DNA from 3 places in the Lysinibacillus sp. FSL K6-4013 genome. Region 3 is predicted to be linked to each of the others. Evidence: riboswitches for the same ligand, from Rfam matches in the RefSeq annotation. Region 3 holds a riboswitch; each other region holds the start of a gene.
The links. A riboswitch is a leader RNA that binds a small molecule or an ion and turns the genes downstream of it on or off. The one in region 3 is predicted to bind thiamine pyrophosphate.

Region 1: it holds a riboswitch for thiamine pyrophosphate, as region 3 does, so the genes downstream of both, thiW (energy coupling factor transporter S component ThiW) here and thiM (hydroxyethylthiazole kinase) in region 3, are expected to answer to the same signal.
Region 2: it holds a riboswitch for thiamine pyrophosphate, as region 3 does, so the genes downstream of both, MHB39_RS12340 (ABC transporter substrate-binding protein) here and thiM (hydroxyethylthiazole kinase) in region 3, are expected to answer to the same signal.

Annotation. Positions count from the first base shown of each region.
Region 1 is NZ_CP152031.1:917,071-922,102, reverse strand. It holds gene MHB39_RS04320 (MFS transporter) at 383-1,579, shown strand; TPP riboswitch at 1,646-1,753, shown strand; gene thiW (energy coupling factor transporter S component ThiW) at 1,850-2,350, shown strand; gene MHB39_RS04310 (VWA domain-containing protein) at 2,607-5,032, opposite strand, start outside.
Region 2 is NZ_CP152031.1:2,486,317-2,491,348, forward strand. It holds gene MHB39_RS12320 (TatD family hydrolase) at 1-241, opposite strand, end outside; gene MHB39_RS12325 (ABC transporter ATP-binding protein) at 231-980, opposite strand; gene MHB39_RS12330 (ABC transporter permease) at 955-1,728, opposite strand; gene MHB39_RS12335 (thiamine-binding protein) at 1,728-2,018, opposite strand; gene MHB39_RS12340 (ABC transporter substrate-binding protein) at 2,020-3,015, opposite strand; TPP riboswitch at 3,170-3,280, opposite strand; gene parC (DNA topoisomerase IV subunit A) at 3,388-5,032, opposite strand, start outside.
Region 3 is NZ_CP152031.1:3,433,075-3,438,106, forward strand. It holds gene MHB39_RS16960 (acyl--CoA ligase) at 1-1,436, opposite strand, end outside; TPP riboswitch at 1,628-1,725, shown strand; gene thiM (hydroxyethylthiazole kinase) at 1,811-2,578, shown strand; gene thiD (bifunctional hydroxymethylpyrimidine kinase/phosphomethylpyrimidine kinase) at 2,566-3,390, shown strand; gene thiE (thiamine phosphate synthase) at 3,380-4,024, shown strand; gene MHB39_RS16980 (alpha/beta-type small acid-soluble spore protein) at 4,095-4,313, opposite strand; gene thiI (tRNA uracil 4-sulfurtransferase ThiI) at 4,459-5,032, opposite strand, start outside.

The sequences.
Region 1 (5,032 bases), 2.2 Mb from region 3:
TAACTAGAATTTGAAGATTCCCCACATCTTCTGTTATGAAAAAACCTCGCATATAGATACTTGTCACCTATCCTGCACAAATTATTTTATCAATAAGCAAGCCATAAAAATGTACTTTTAGTATTACATAACCTTCACTCATTACTTCTGAACATAGTTAAACTTTATGCCATTACAGACAAACCCACAAATTTCACAAGCGAAGTCCATCCACTTTTATTACAAAAATGGATTATTTTACAATTCATAAGTGCCCCGACGAAAACTTTTGTGGAAAACCATTCTAAATATAGAACCAGTACTATAATCTTAACTATTAGCCAAGCAATAATTCTTTATGATAGACTGTACTATATTTGATTACAAAAAGGGGGTTCATTCGATGACCCAGCAGAAGTCCAATAAGGCGGCTTTGTATATTTTAATGTTTAATATGTTTATCGCAATGGGGAGTATCGGCATAATTATTCCTGTCATGCCAGAGTATTTAAAAATATTTGGTGCAGCAGGACAAGTTCTAGGTATGCTAATTGCAACGTTCGCCTTAGCTCAATTCGTATTTTCTCCAATTGCTGGGAATCTTTCAGATCAGTACGGTCGAAAAAATTTAATTATTTTCGGTCTTATCGTAACAGGTCTTGCTCAAATCGGTTTCGGCCTTGCTACAGATGTATGGATGCTCTTTTTAGCACGCTTTTTAGGTGGTCTAGGTTCCGCATTTGTTGCACCTCCTATTATGGCTTTTGTTGCTGACGTCACAACCTATGAAGAACGTGGGAAAGGTATGGGGATGTTGGGTGCCGCTATGTCTCTTGGCTTTATGATTGGGCCAGGAATCGGTGGTTTCTTAGCAAAGGTAAGCTTACATTTTCCATTTTTCACCGCTGGAGCTGCAGCCATCCTAGCTTCTATTTTATCTTATTTCTTATTACCATCTACCAAACCAAACACTGCTCAAAAGAAACAAAAGCAAGACAATCTGGCGAAGCAAATGGCTCGTTCCATACATATGCCTTATTTTGTAATGCTTATTATTATGCTGGTGTTCTCATTCGGAATTGCAAATTTCCAAACGACATTATCATTATTTGTGACAGAAAAGTTTAATTACACACCTGTGGATATAGCAATTATATTAGTTGTTGGTGGTGCTTTTGGAGTAGTAGTACAAATGTTTATCATTACACCGCTGTTCAATCGCTTCGGTGAAATGAAAGTAGTACTTGTCAATTTATTTATTGCAGCTGTTGCTATTTTCTTAATATTATTTGTTTCTGGCTTTGCCCTTATATTAGTTGTAGCAACGATTTTCTCTACAGCAACGACATTAATTCGTCCAGCTGTTAATACACTTATCTCAAAGCTTGCAGAGAAAGAGCAAGGATTTGCTGCGGGCTTGAATAATGCCTATATGAGCCTTGGGAATATGATTGGACCTGCTTTAGCTGGTCTATTATTTGACTGGAATATGAATAGCCCCTATATTTTCGGATCTATCATATTATTAGCCTGCTTCTTCCTTGCGCTCATCTGGACATTGAAAAAAGCACCTCATTTAATGCATCCCGATACAAAATAGTCTGAAAAATCATTGACTATTTTTAGCAGTATGTTACATTATTGTTGATTCACAAAATTGAATGATTTTAACCACTAGGGGAGTCTTTAAAAGGCTGAGACGTATATGGTAATATACGGACCCTTTGAACCTGATCTAGTTCATATTAGCGGAGGGAAGTGGCGCTACTTGCTATTGTCACTATATACAGGCAAGGCCGCTTCCTATTGTGTTTCAAGGAGGCGGCCTTTTTATTTTTCCTCACGAACTTTATCAAAAGGAGTGAACCTTATGTCAATTCGTAAATTAACAGTTATGGCTTTATTAGTAGCCATTGCTGTTGCAGGGTCTACTTTCGTATCCATCCCAACAGGAATCGCACGTGCGTACCCAGTTCAGCATGCTATTAATGTGATAGGAGCCATTATACTTGGACCCGTACCAACAGTTATTGTTGCCTTTGTCACGGCTATCATTCGAATCCTTACCGGGACAGGCTCTCTATTAGCTATCCCTGGAAGTGTCATTGGCGCATTCTGTGCTGCTCTTGCCTATAAGTATAGCAGTAAAATGTGGTTAGCAAGTATCGGAGAAGTTGTAGGCACTGGCATTCTTGCTTCACTTATTGCCGTCCCTTATGCAAAATTATTCATGGGCACATCTGTAGCAGCTCTCTTCTTCCTACCAGCCTTTTTAACATCAAGTATAATCGGCGCCATTTTAGGTGTTATGGTTGCTAGCAGCTTGTGTAAAACGGAGCTAGTAAAGAGGTTTAATTCTTCTCTTTATTGAGAGGGGAGAATAGGAGCATTCTTTGAAATAGAGGTAGTCCAAATTAAAGCGTCTCTCTTCGCTTTATGAGCGGCTGTGTCCCAACTTGGAGGGTCTTTCTTCCTTTATGAGCGGCAATGGCTCTTCTTAGAGCGCCTTTCTTCTCCTTATGAGCAAAGAGCCCACTTGCCGCTCTCTACAAAGGGAGCAACTCTCTATTCAAACAATACAAAAAAAGCAGTGCAAACCTATTAAAGTTTGCACTGCCTCCGCCATTTTAAGATCGCTTTTTCATGCCTTTTAATAACTGTGCTACATTTGTATTCTCTGCCTGTACAGGTTTTTCCTCAACCAGCGGCTCTTTCTTCTTCGCGTTCGTTAGGAAATTCCAACCAAAACGTCTTATGGTAATATCAATAAAGAATAGGAGCATACTCGCTAAGAGCAGCCATGTGGCAATATTTTGCCGATCTGCTCCTTTTGTCGTAAAGTCACGGAAGACATCTTGTGGTTCCTTTAAAACAGTGCCTCCTGTTTGTTGAGTCAACTCTTCTATCAGTTGATTATTTACAGGGAGTAGTTCGTATTCAGCACTATAAGGAACACTTAGACCTGCCTGGTAAATGGCCTGCTTTTCATCTGCTACACGGAAGAAAATTAATCCAGGTTCAGCTTGTACTACAGCTCGAACTTGGGATGCGGAAATGGTTTCAAGTTGTGTTTCTAGCTCCTCCCCTGCTTCATTTACAGCTACAATATCTAAAAATGCAGCTTCATTTGTAGGGTCTGTAATCATAAAGGAACCATCTGCTTCCAATCTTACATCATAGGCTACATCATTGTAGCTTGGTAGCATTTGAGAAATAAGTGTTTGCCAAAATGCTCCCCAATCCTGCCATCTTGCCCAATCTCCTGTCCATTTACCCGTTGAATCAGATGTAAAGGCAAATGTTTTACCAAGACCATATTGCCACTGGGCTAACACAGGATCTTCCTTCTCGCTTTCTGCCACAACAGTAGCCCCCTGTTTTGCCGTTGTGCCAATGTATGCATTCATTTGTGGGACACCATTAGCAAACAGTGAATTCCATCCTGCTGCATTATAAATTGCCGGATAGAATGGATTGTCCTCAATATACGTTCGGGAAATCATAGCTGTTTCACGAGATAAAATAGAAGGAATGGTTTGCTCATCTATCACATCATAGAAACGTCCACTGCCCATGTCACTAAGCGCTTCTAATAAGTTCGCATCGGCATCTTGTCCAATCGCTACTGTCGATAAGGTTATACCCTCTTCTTTTCCTTCACCAATTAAATCCTCATAGTTCCCTGCCTGTGATTGCCCATCTGTTAAGAGAATAATATGCTTACGTTGGAGCTTTAAATCAGCAAGGTTCTCGTAGGCTTTAGCTAGTGAACTATAGATTTCTGTTCCACCACCAGGTGTTACTGATAAAATAGTATCCACAGCCTCTTCTTTACTGCTAAGAGGCCCTGTCTCTATAATCTCCCAAGGACGATCATCAAAGGCGATGAATCCTAATGTATCCTCGTCTCGCAACATCTCAACAGAACGTGCCGCTGCTTCCTTAGCAAGCTCAAGCTTCGAGCCTTGCATACTGCCAGAACGGTCAAGTACAATCACTAATCCTAAGGAAGGTAATTGCTCTTTGCCCTTAATTTCCATTTCCACTGGCAATAAGGTTTCAATCGGTGTTTTAAAATAGCCGCCTAGACCAAAACTATTTTCTCCACCCACCATTGTAAAACCAACCCCAAAGTTTTTGACTGCTTGCTCAATAACACTCATTTTTGCTTCACCCACTAAATGACCTGGCACATTGTCGAAAATAATAGCATTATATTGCAAATAGCTGGATAATTCATTTGGTAGACTGTCGGGCGCTACAACATCATAGGCAATCGATTGACTACCAAGTGCTGCTCCGATTGGTGAAGCTGTTTCATAACCATTCACGATTAATAAATGTGGTTCACTTTGAACCATTGTGACACTCGTTAGCTTATTGTTTTCAAAAATAGCATCCTGACCAACTTGAACAACGGCTTCATATTTTACAAGCCCTTCAGCTGTTGCTGCATGTTTATAGGTAAACACATTCGTGCCTTCAGTCAGCTCAATGGCCTCTCGATGAATAAGCTCATCATTTTCATATAGTAAAAGCTCACCTTGGGCCGCTGATGTTGCATGTATGTCTGTCACTAATTGTTGCTGCTCTCCAACATAAGCAACCTGAGGGGATACAAAGCTTTTTAATGACACATCGTTGACAACTGGCTGACTAAAAGTCTTAACATCCACACTAATATTGGAGCCTTTCAACTTCGAAGCAAATTCTAAAGCATCTCCCTTTGTCTCATTACCATCTGTTAATAGCACAAGACGAGTTGCCTTTTTAGGATCTATAATACCTGTGGCAAGCTGTAGACTTTGTTCTATATTCGTTTGATCGGTAGCTTTGATTTCAGTCAGTTTTGGTACTTCCTTTAAGGTTTTAGACAAAATGGCTTCTGTTTGTAAAGTGGAGGAAAATGAATAAATGCCCGCAAGCTGTGGTTCTTTTTTTGATTGTAGGCTTTCCTGAATAAACTGAACCATCTCATCTTCCGTACCATTCATAGATGCAGAACGGTCTACTAAATAAACAATTTGTTCTTCTTTTATTGGTAATAATAGAT
Region 2 (5,032 bases), 950 kb from region 3:
CATCCTGATGCGAATGAATCCAATCAAATAAAGCTGTCTCATCATTTGGACTTAGTAAAGGCTGTTCAGGATGAAAGCCAAAAGCAGCCTTTACTTGCTGATAGCTATTCGATAAACGCAACGTTCTTTCACAAGAGGAAAGTTGCATACTAACCGCGATTACAGCTTTCACTTCTTCTAATAAGGAAGGAATTTCCTCATCGGTGTACTGATCCAAATGAATATGCGCATCAATCAACATACATATCACCCTTTTCCTCCTGTAAATACATAAATAATTGTTGCTTTAATGCTGTGAATGCTGCAGAATGTCGAATTTCCTCTTTCCGAGGTCTCTCAAACGGCACGATGATTTCCTTTTTAACGGTAGCTGGACGTTTGGTTAAAACAAGTATGCGATCTGCTAAAAAGAGAGCTTCTTCAATACTATGTGTAACAAATAGAATGGATTTGCGGTACTCCTCCCAGATAGATAAAAGCCATGCTTGCATTTCCAGTCGAGTAAATTCATCCAACGCAGAGAATGGTTCGTCTAAGCATAAAATCGGCTTATCACTGACCATTGCTCGAATAAAGGACACACGCTGCTGCATGCCTCCAGACAGTTCGTTCGGGTAGGCATGGATAAAAGAGGCAAGACCAACCTTTTCTAACCATTCCTTGGCACGTTCAACATTTGGTTTAAGTTGTAATTCCTCTACAAGCGTGACATTTTCTACTATTGTACGCCAGGGTAATAGACATGGCTGCTGTGGCATATAGCCAATCGTTCCTTTTTTTTGTTGGATATCCTCTCCATTTAATAAAATGGCTCCTTGATCAATTGGCGAAACACCACCAATTAATTGAAAAAGTGTACTTTTACCACTGCCTGAAGGACCAACGATGGCCACAAACTCTCCATCCTTGACGTCAAAAGAAAGTTGATCAAGGACTTTGAGCGCATCGAAGGATTTAGCGATGTTTTGAATGCTGAGCATGATAGCCTCTTCCCTTCACCATGAATTTTTCAATTAAACGAATACCACTAAACAATAGTAAGCTCAAGAGAACAATCGCAAAAATTGCCACAAATACGCGATCCGTACGGAAGGAGGACTGGGCTAGGGTCATGTAAACACCAATACCCTTTTTTGCACCAAGCCATTCCGCAATCACAGCCCCCATCACACTATATGTAGCCGCAATTTTAATGCCTGAAAAAATAGCAGGATAGGCATAAGGCCATTCCAGCTTCCAAAAGGTTTGTGCCCTTGTAGCACCAACCATGGCAAAATAATGCTTTAATTCTGGAGCTGTTTGTCTAAATCCATCCATCGCTGCAATGACAATCGGGAAAAAGCACACAAGACAGATAATGATAAGCTTCGGTAATAAGCCAAAGCCAAACCAAATAATAAGGAGCGGTGCCAAGACTAGAATAGGAACATTCTGCGACATAATAAGAATTGGATAAAACAGTTCTCGAATAAATGTAAATCGATGCAACACTATTGCCACCGTTAGCCCACAAGCGATGCCAATGGCTAATCCTAGTAGAGCTAATTGTACTGTAGCGAATGCATGTGGTAGAAAGGTTTGATACGACTGGATGGCTTCTGACAAAATACTACTTGGTGTGGGTACTAACCAATGAGGAACTTCAGCAAACCGCACGATTAGTTCCCATATGAACAAGAGGAAGGCGATAAAAATTATCGTCCTTCCCTTCTGTAATGCACGTTTCATTACTGATATTTCTCCGTTAATGTATCCATCGTAATACCCGTTGGCTGATATAAAATTTTCACTTGTGTAATGACATTAATGGCACCAAGTTCAATCATTTTCTCATTCATTTTTTCAATGATTTGGAGCAATGTTGAAAGCTCACCCTCCATCGTTGTTTCCAATGGATGTACCTGATATTTCACCCCAGAAGCATCGATCACCGCAATTGCTGCATCGACATATGGTATAACATCTTCATATTTCTCTGTCTTCGGAATGATTTGTACACTGATTAATGAATTTGCCATCTTATTTGGCCTCCTTTTTAGGTAAGAAATCATTAGTAAAGGCTTTTTTCGCATCAAATTCGCCCTCTAATACTTGATTGCTAGACATCCATTTCGCGTAATTTTCCCACACAGAAAGCTTTTGCTCTCCCCATTGCTTGGCATCATCCTGATATTTATCAGCCAGCCATTCCTGACTTTTATGCACTAACGCTTTATCTAAATCAGGGGCCGCTTCGATTAAAATATCAGCCGCTTCACTTGGGTTTTCAATTGCGTATTCATAGCCCTTCGATGCAGCTGCCACAAAGGCTTTGACTACATCCGGGTTGTCCTGTATCATTTTTTCATTTGTAGCTAAAACTGGCGTATAATAATCCAATTGATCACTATAATCTGTAAGATATAGCATATTAATCTTTTCCCCACGCAGCTCAGCCTCAATCCCAGTCCATGCATAATAAATCCAAGCAAAATCTATATCTTTTTCCATCATTGTGAAGAAATCTAAATCCCCTGCATTGACGATATCTAGCTTATTAATATCTGCCTTTTCTTTTTGCATGAGTGATTGTAAAACGGCTTGCTCTAATGGCGCGCCCCAACCACCATAGGTTTTACCTTCAAAATCCTTTGGCGATGTAATGCTCTTTGAAGCAATAGAAGCAAAGCCAGATGTATTATGCTGTATAATTGCAGCGATGGAGACCAGCGGCACATCCTGTACTCGTGCCTGTGTTATGCCTTCCTGATAGCTCACGCCAAAATCCGCCTTTCCAGAAGCAACAAGCTGATCTGCGCCCGCCTCACCAGGCATAATAATATCAACATCTAAACCCTGTACCTCAAAATAACCGAGTTTTTTGGCAACATATAGTCCTGTATGATTTGTATTCGGCGTCCAATCCAGTACCACAGACACCTTTTTCAGCTTGTCTGCAGCCTGCTTGTCATCCTTGTCACTACAGCCTACTAATGTCAATAGTGCTGCCAATAAAATAAAAAACCATTTTTTCATGCGAAAGCCTCCCAGTTTGTAATATGAAAGTGTTCATGAATGAATGTTGTCACCAGAAGAAAGCGTATACAATGTTGGCAAGCTGTTGCTTGAAAACATAAAAAAACGCCTAGGATTCCTCCCAGACGTATTGCAATCAATCTTCAAAACTTTGCTTTTTTGAATAGATGTTCCCTACGCTGGTACGAGCCAAATCAGGTTCAAAGGGTCAGCGTCTATCGGACACAATCTCAGCTAGCAATTACTAGCCCCCCTACATTCTTTCGCTATGAACTTTTCGATGATTATTATACCCATAGTTTCACTTAAATGACAAGGTGCTATTTTGAATAGAGCTTAAAGCCCAGCGCTCCTAAGAGGCTGGGCATGCTTTTAGCTTGGTTTCTGTTCTTTTTTGGCTGTTACAACATGAGAAATTGCTCCATCTGTTGCAATATCCACTTTAAATGAACCATTGGAATGGCGATCCGCACGAGACAATGCTTGTACGTCAATCATCTCTTGAACACCTTTTTCAGTTTCAATCACAACCTGCTCCTCGTCTGTTGCTTGAACAACTGCCACAATTCGGTGAGGGTTTGCTTTTAACTCTGTTAATACTTTTAGTCCACGTTTTGCACGACTCGCTACTTCAACTTCAGCGACATTCATTTTCTTTACGGCCCCACGCTGTGTCACAATTACTACATAGTGGGTAACATCAGGCTGTAACACATTGACTCCAACTAAGGCTTCTCCATCTTTTAGTGTGATCCCTTTCACACCGCCTGTTTTGACACCTGTAACTGGTAACTCCTCCATAGGGAAACGAATCGCATAGGCTGTATCCGTTGTGAGCATCAGCTCCACATCATCTGTTACAAATGATGCATAGATCATCGCATCACCAGCCTTGACATTCATCGTTTTAATTGGCTTTGAATAACGCGTTACCGCATAGTCTGCGAGTGGTGAGCGCTTAATTTGGCCATCTTTTGTGGCTGTGAAGACATACGTATTTGGCTGGTCAAAGGTTTCGAAGCCATAAACCGCAATAATGGATTCATCTTCCCCTGTTGGCACAATACTTGAAATATGCTGGCCGAGATCCTTCCAGCGTATATCAGGCAGCTCATGAACAGGCTGATAAATATAATTGCCTCGATTTGTGAACAGCAATAGATGGTGCTGTGTATTTAAGTTTGCTTCATACAATAAATAATCTGAATCCTTCATGGCAAAATCTTGCCCATTTGAAGCGGCATGAGAACGTGTGGATGTACGTTTAATATAACCATCCTTCGTTACTGTTACGACAACCTCTTCACTTGGCACAAGGACATCCAATGTAATTTTAATTTCTTCAATTTCTTGCTCAATCTTCGAGCGGCGAGGTTCTGTAAAGCGTTTCTTAATATCTAGCAACTCTTGTTTAATAACACGCACAAGCTTAGCCTCACTTTGCAGAATCCCCTCTAGCTTCGCAATTAACTTATTTAACTCGTCCTGTTCCTGACGTAGCTCTGTAATATCCGTATTCGTTAAACGGTATAATTGCAGGCTTACAATGGCCTCTGCCTGTACCTCTGTAAAATCAAACTTCGCTTGTAAATTAAGCTTCGCATCCTTCTTATCATTAGAAGAACGGATCGTCGCAATAACTTCATCTAAAATGGAAAGAGCTTTAATTAATCCATCTACAATATGAGAACGATCCTTTGCCTTTTGTAAATCATAAATGGAACGGTTTGTTACCACTTCTTTTTGATGGGCGATATACGCATCTAGCAATAATGGCAATGTCATCATTGTTGGACGACGATTATGGATAGCAATCATATTAAAATTATAAGCTACCTGTAAATCCGTTGTTTTAAACAAGTACTGTAAAATTCCTTGCCCAGGTACATCTTTTTTCAGCTCAATCACGACACGCAAGCCTGTACGGTCTGATTCATCTCGAATTTCCGCAATGCCTTCTAGTCTTTTATCTACACGTTGCTCATCAATTTTTTTCACAAGATTCGCTTTATTTACA
Region 3 (5,032 bases):
TGAATAAGCGCTGCATCACCTTTTTCACCATTGTGTAGAACGATAAATGCCTTGACGATATTCCCACGGACTTTATCAGGACTCGCAATGACAGCAGCCTCTTTTACGGTTGGATGCTTCATTAAAGCATCCTCTACTTCAAAGGGGCCAATTGTATAGCCTGAGGATATAATGACATCGTCTCCTCGACCATCAAACCAAAAGTAGCCATCTTCATCTTTATAGGCCCGATCTCCTGTAATATACCAATCCCCACGAAATTGTAAATTTGTACGTTCAGGATCATTTAAATATTTTTTAAAGAGGGCTGGTGTTTCACGATGTACAGCAATATCACCCACTTCTCCGATTGTAACGGGTTTGCCCAAATCATTAATAATTTCAACAGTGTTGCCGGGAGTAGGTTTCCCCATAGAGCCAACTCTTGCTTCCATCCCTACCATTGTGCCTACCAATAATGTATTTTCCGTTTGTCCATAGCCATCTCGTACTTGTAATTTGAATGTTTCCAAGAATACTTTAATGACCTCACTATTTAATGGCTCACCAGCTGATACAGCTTGGCGAATGGCACTTAGATCATATTCATGTAAATTTTCAAGGGCTGCCATAAAACGATATTCAGTTGGTGTACAGCATAGTACATTAATTTTGAATTTCTCAAGCAATGCTAGATAAGAAGCTGCATCGAATTTACCTTTGTAGACAAATGCAGTAGCACCACTACCTAAAGTAGCTAGAAACGGACTCCATATCCATTTTTGCCATCCTGGTGCTGCAGTTGCCCAAACAATATCATTTTCTTGTACACCCAACCAATGTGGTGCTGTTGTTCGTAAATGTGCATAGCCCCAACTATGCGTATGCACTGCTGCTTTGGGATTTCCTGTTGTTCCACTTGTATAGGCTAAAAATGCATTGTCTGTGCTTTTTGTTGGGATAGGATTTATGTAGGTTGTAGGTTGATTATGCATTTTTTCAAGTATGTTCTGCCAAGGTTTGTGTGCATTTCCTATGACAAATTGCAGTAAGCCTTGTAAATTTCCCACTTGATCAAACTGTTCAATATAGGGTTCAAATGCAATAACTGCTTTAGCATTTGCATGATGAATTCGATACTCAATATCCTTTGTTCTTAACATTTCAGAACTTGGAATAATGGTTAAACCCGCTTTCAATGCAGCAATATATACAATATATGCTTCCACAGAGCGTGGGACCATCACTAAAATGACATCACCTTTCCTTAAGCCTTGCTTGGTGAAAACATGTGCTGCTTGATTTGCCTTTTCCAATAAATGTGCATATGTAATACATTGGATGTCTTGGTTTTCTTCATAAATGATTAAAGCATTTTTGGTTGCATCCTGAGCATATTTTTCAATTTCCTCTGCTATGTTATACCATTCTGGTGCAATTAAATCTTGTCTTTTCATGGCAATTGCCTCCCTTTTGCTATGACACATTATAAAACTCTTTTTTCAGCATTTTCAATGGTTTGTGCTTGATTTCGGTAAAGTCATGACAACTATCATACTCTCCTATATGGCATCGGTCACATTTTATCCATAGGAAAACTTGCTATTGAATACAAATGAAAAGTATGGTACATTTTGGTCAACTAAAAGCAAGATTGCAGGGGGACTCGTAAGAGTTGAGAAGGTAAAACCTGACCCTTTGAACCTGTTAGTTAATACTGACGTAGGGAGCAATAACATCGTTTTTTCAGATGAAAGGCTCTTTTTCGTGCATTTTTACACAAAAAGGGCCTTTTTTGCATGCTTACGTCCATCCCAAAAGGAGGACTACAATGATTTTTCAAACAATTCGTCAACAGCAACCACTTATCCATTGCATCACCAATTATGTAGTGGCAAATTTTCAAGCAAATGGTTTATTAGCGATAGGTGCTTCACCAGTAATGGCCGATGACTGTCAAGAGGTAGAGGAAATGGTAGCGATTGCTCAAGCATTATTAATTAATATCGGAACACTCAATGATCGCACAAAAAGTGCCATGTTATTAGCAGGTATAAAAGCCAATGCACTTGGTATTCCTGTTATTTTAGATCCTGTCGGAGTTGGAGCCACAACTTATCGTAAGGAAACCGTAAGACATTTACTTGAGAATATACAATTTGCCGTGATTCGCTGTAATCTCGGCGAGCTTGCAGCAATAGCTGGTGTAGATTGGCAACAAAAAGGTGTCGATAGTGGGCAAGGCACTATCGCAATGGAAGTAGAAGCCACATCATTAGCTCAACGCTATCAATGCATTGTTATTGTAACGGGAGAGCGTGATTTTATAACTGATGGCAAGCATAGCCAATGGATCGCTGGTGGTCATCCACAAATGACAGAAGTTACGGGTACAGGTTGTTTACTTAGCGCAATTTGTGGTGCAGCCTATAGTGTAAGCCATAGCCCTTACCAACAATTAATGGAGACCCTTACTTACTATAAAAAAGCAGGTGTACTAGCATCAGCATTTACTGCAGACATTGGTGATTTTCAAATAGCTTTCCTCAATGCTATACATCGTTTGTCAAAGGATGGTGCAGCTTCATGCATATTGTAACGACAATCGCCGGGTCAGATTGTGGGGGCGGTGCAGGTATACAGGCTGATTTAAAAACATTTCAGGAAATAGAAGTGTTTGGTACTTCTGTGATTACTGCTTTAACTGCACAAAATACATTGGGTGTATCAGGTGTTTGCCCAATTGACGTTTCCTTTATAAAAAAACAATTTGAAGCCTTAGTAGAAGATTTTCCAATAGCTGCGATTAAAACAGGAATGCTTTATTCGGCGGATATTATCAAAGCCATTGCACGCATGATCGATGAGCTAAACATTCCACTGATTGTTGATCCAGTGATGATCGCAAAAGGAGGAGAAAGCCTGTTACAGCAAGAAGCTATCAATGCCTTATGCTCAACTTTACTACCACTTGCTACGGTTGTTACGCCCAACATACCCGAAGCAGAGACACTTACAGGGAGAACTATTCAGCATTTTGAAGACATAAAAGACGTAGCTCAAAGCTTGTTACAGCTAGGTGTACAATGTGTCATCATTAAAGGTGGTCATTTAGCAAATCCACTTTATGCTATTGATTACGTATTTATCAAAAATGGACCTTCTTTTTCGATGCAGTCTCCTCGAATCCAAACAAAAAATACGCACGGTACTGGATGTACATTTTCGGCAGCACTTACTGCTTTTCTTGGGCGAGGATTTGCTATGGAAGAAGCTATTATTGAAGCTAAAAAGTTTATCCAATTAGCAATTATGTATGATTTATCGATTGGAAATGGTCATGGACCCACTAATCATTTTGCTTACCAACAGTATAAGGATGCCTGTGAGGTGATGATTCATGAAACGTGAGGATTTGCAGCTTTATTTTATTATGGGTACCAGCAACGTGTCTCCTCAACAACAACCTATCTATATCCTAGAAAAAGCCTTACAAGCAGGCATTACAATGTTTCAATTTCGTGAAAAAGGTCCTCACGCGTTAACAGGACTTGCCTATGAACAATTTGCACGCCAATGTCAAAAACTATGTCATCACTATCATGTGCCCTTTATCATTAATGACGATGTTGATCTAGCGATACGACTAGGAGCTGATGGTGTTCATATCGGACAAGATGATTTACCTGTAAGTGTAGCACGTAAAAGAATCGGGAACATGATTCTTGGTGTATCTGTCCATTGCGAGGAAGAATTGCAAATAGCTATTAACCATCAAGCTGATTATGTTGGTATCGGTCCAATCTTTCCAACATCCTCTAAAAGTGATGCACAACCACCATGTGGTACATCTTTTTTACAGGAGGCACATTCATTACATCCCGAATTACCAATTGTAGCAATTGGTGGAATAAATTTCACAAATGTACATTCTGTATTTCAAACGGGGGTTGATGGTGTTGCTGTTATTTCAGCTATTTGTCAAAGCAAAGATGTTGATCATACAGTAGCTACATTTAGATCCTTATCTCGTATAAATAAATGATCAATAAACAAACTAAAACCAGTGCCTTTTACGGTCACTGGTTTTAAGTTTATAAATGCTTAATCAGCATTTATTGGTTGTTGTTTGGCATACCTTTTAATTGAGATTCTGCCATTTGTACAAGACGTTTAGTGATTTCACCACCAACGGAACCGTTGGCACGAGCTGAAGCTTCAGCTCCTAATTGAACACCAAATTCTTGTGCAATTTCGTATTTCATTTGATCTAGTGCTTGTTGTACACCAGGTACTGCAAGCTGGTTTGAACTACGGTTGTTGTTTGAAGCCATGTTTCTCACCTCCTTGTGAATATAGAATGTGCGATATTAGATTTTTAATACAAAAAATTTAGAGGTAAATTGTACCTCTATTGGAATAACAATATCCATACAAAAAAGCCGTCTCAAAATGGGCTTTGAGACGGCTTTTGAATCCTTATAGTAGATCTGCAAATTTATCTTGTTGTTCTTCTTTCTTAGGGAAAATATAGACCTCGCGATTCTTCACTGCTCGCTCGATCAATTCATCAAAGTCAGAGAAGCTTTCATAATGCTCAACCTTTTCAAGCTTCGGTTTTGTTTTTGGACTTGCTGGTGTAAAAATCGTGCAGCAATCTTCAAATGGCTGAATAGATGTTTCGTATGTGCCGATTTTTTCTGCAATATCAATAATCTCTAATTTATCAGTTGAAATCAGCGGACGAAGGATAGGTGTATTTGTTACTGCGTTTATTGCTGTTAAACTTTCAAGCGTTTGACTCGCCACTTGTCCAAGACTTTCGCCCGTTACAATAGCAAGTGCACCAATTTCCTCACGCACCTGATCAGCAACCTTCAACATCATTCGGCGTGTTGTCGTCATCGATACATTAGAAGGTACTTTTTCTTTAATAAGAACTTGTATTTCAGTAAAAGGAATGACATGCAAGCGAATACTAGCACCAAATTTTGTTAATTCATTGGCAAGCACCTTAACTTTTTCCAATGAATTTTGGCTTGTATAAGGTGGA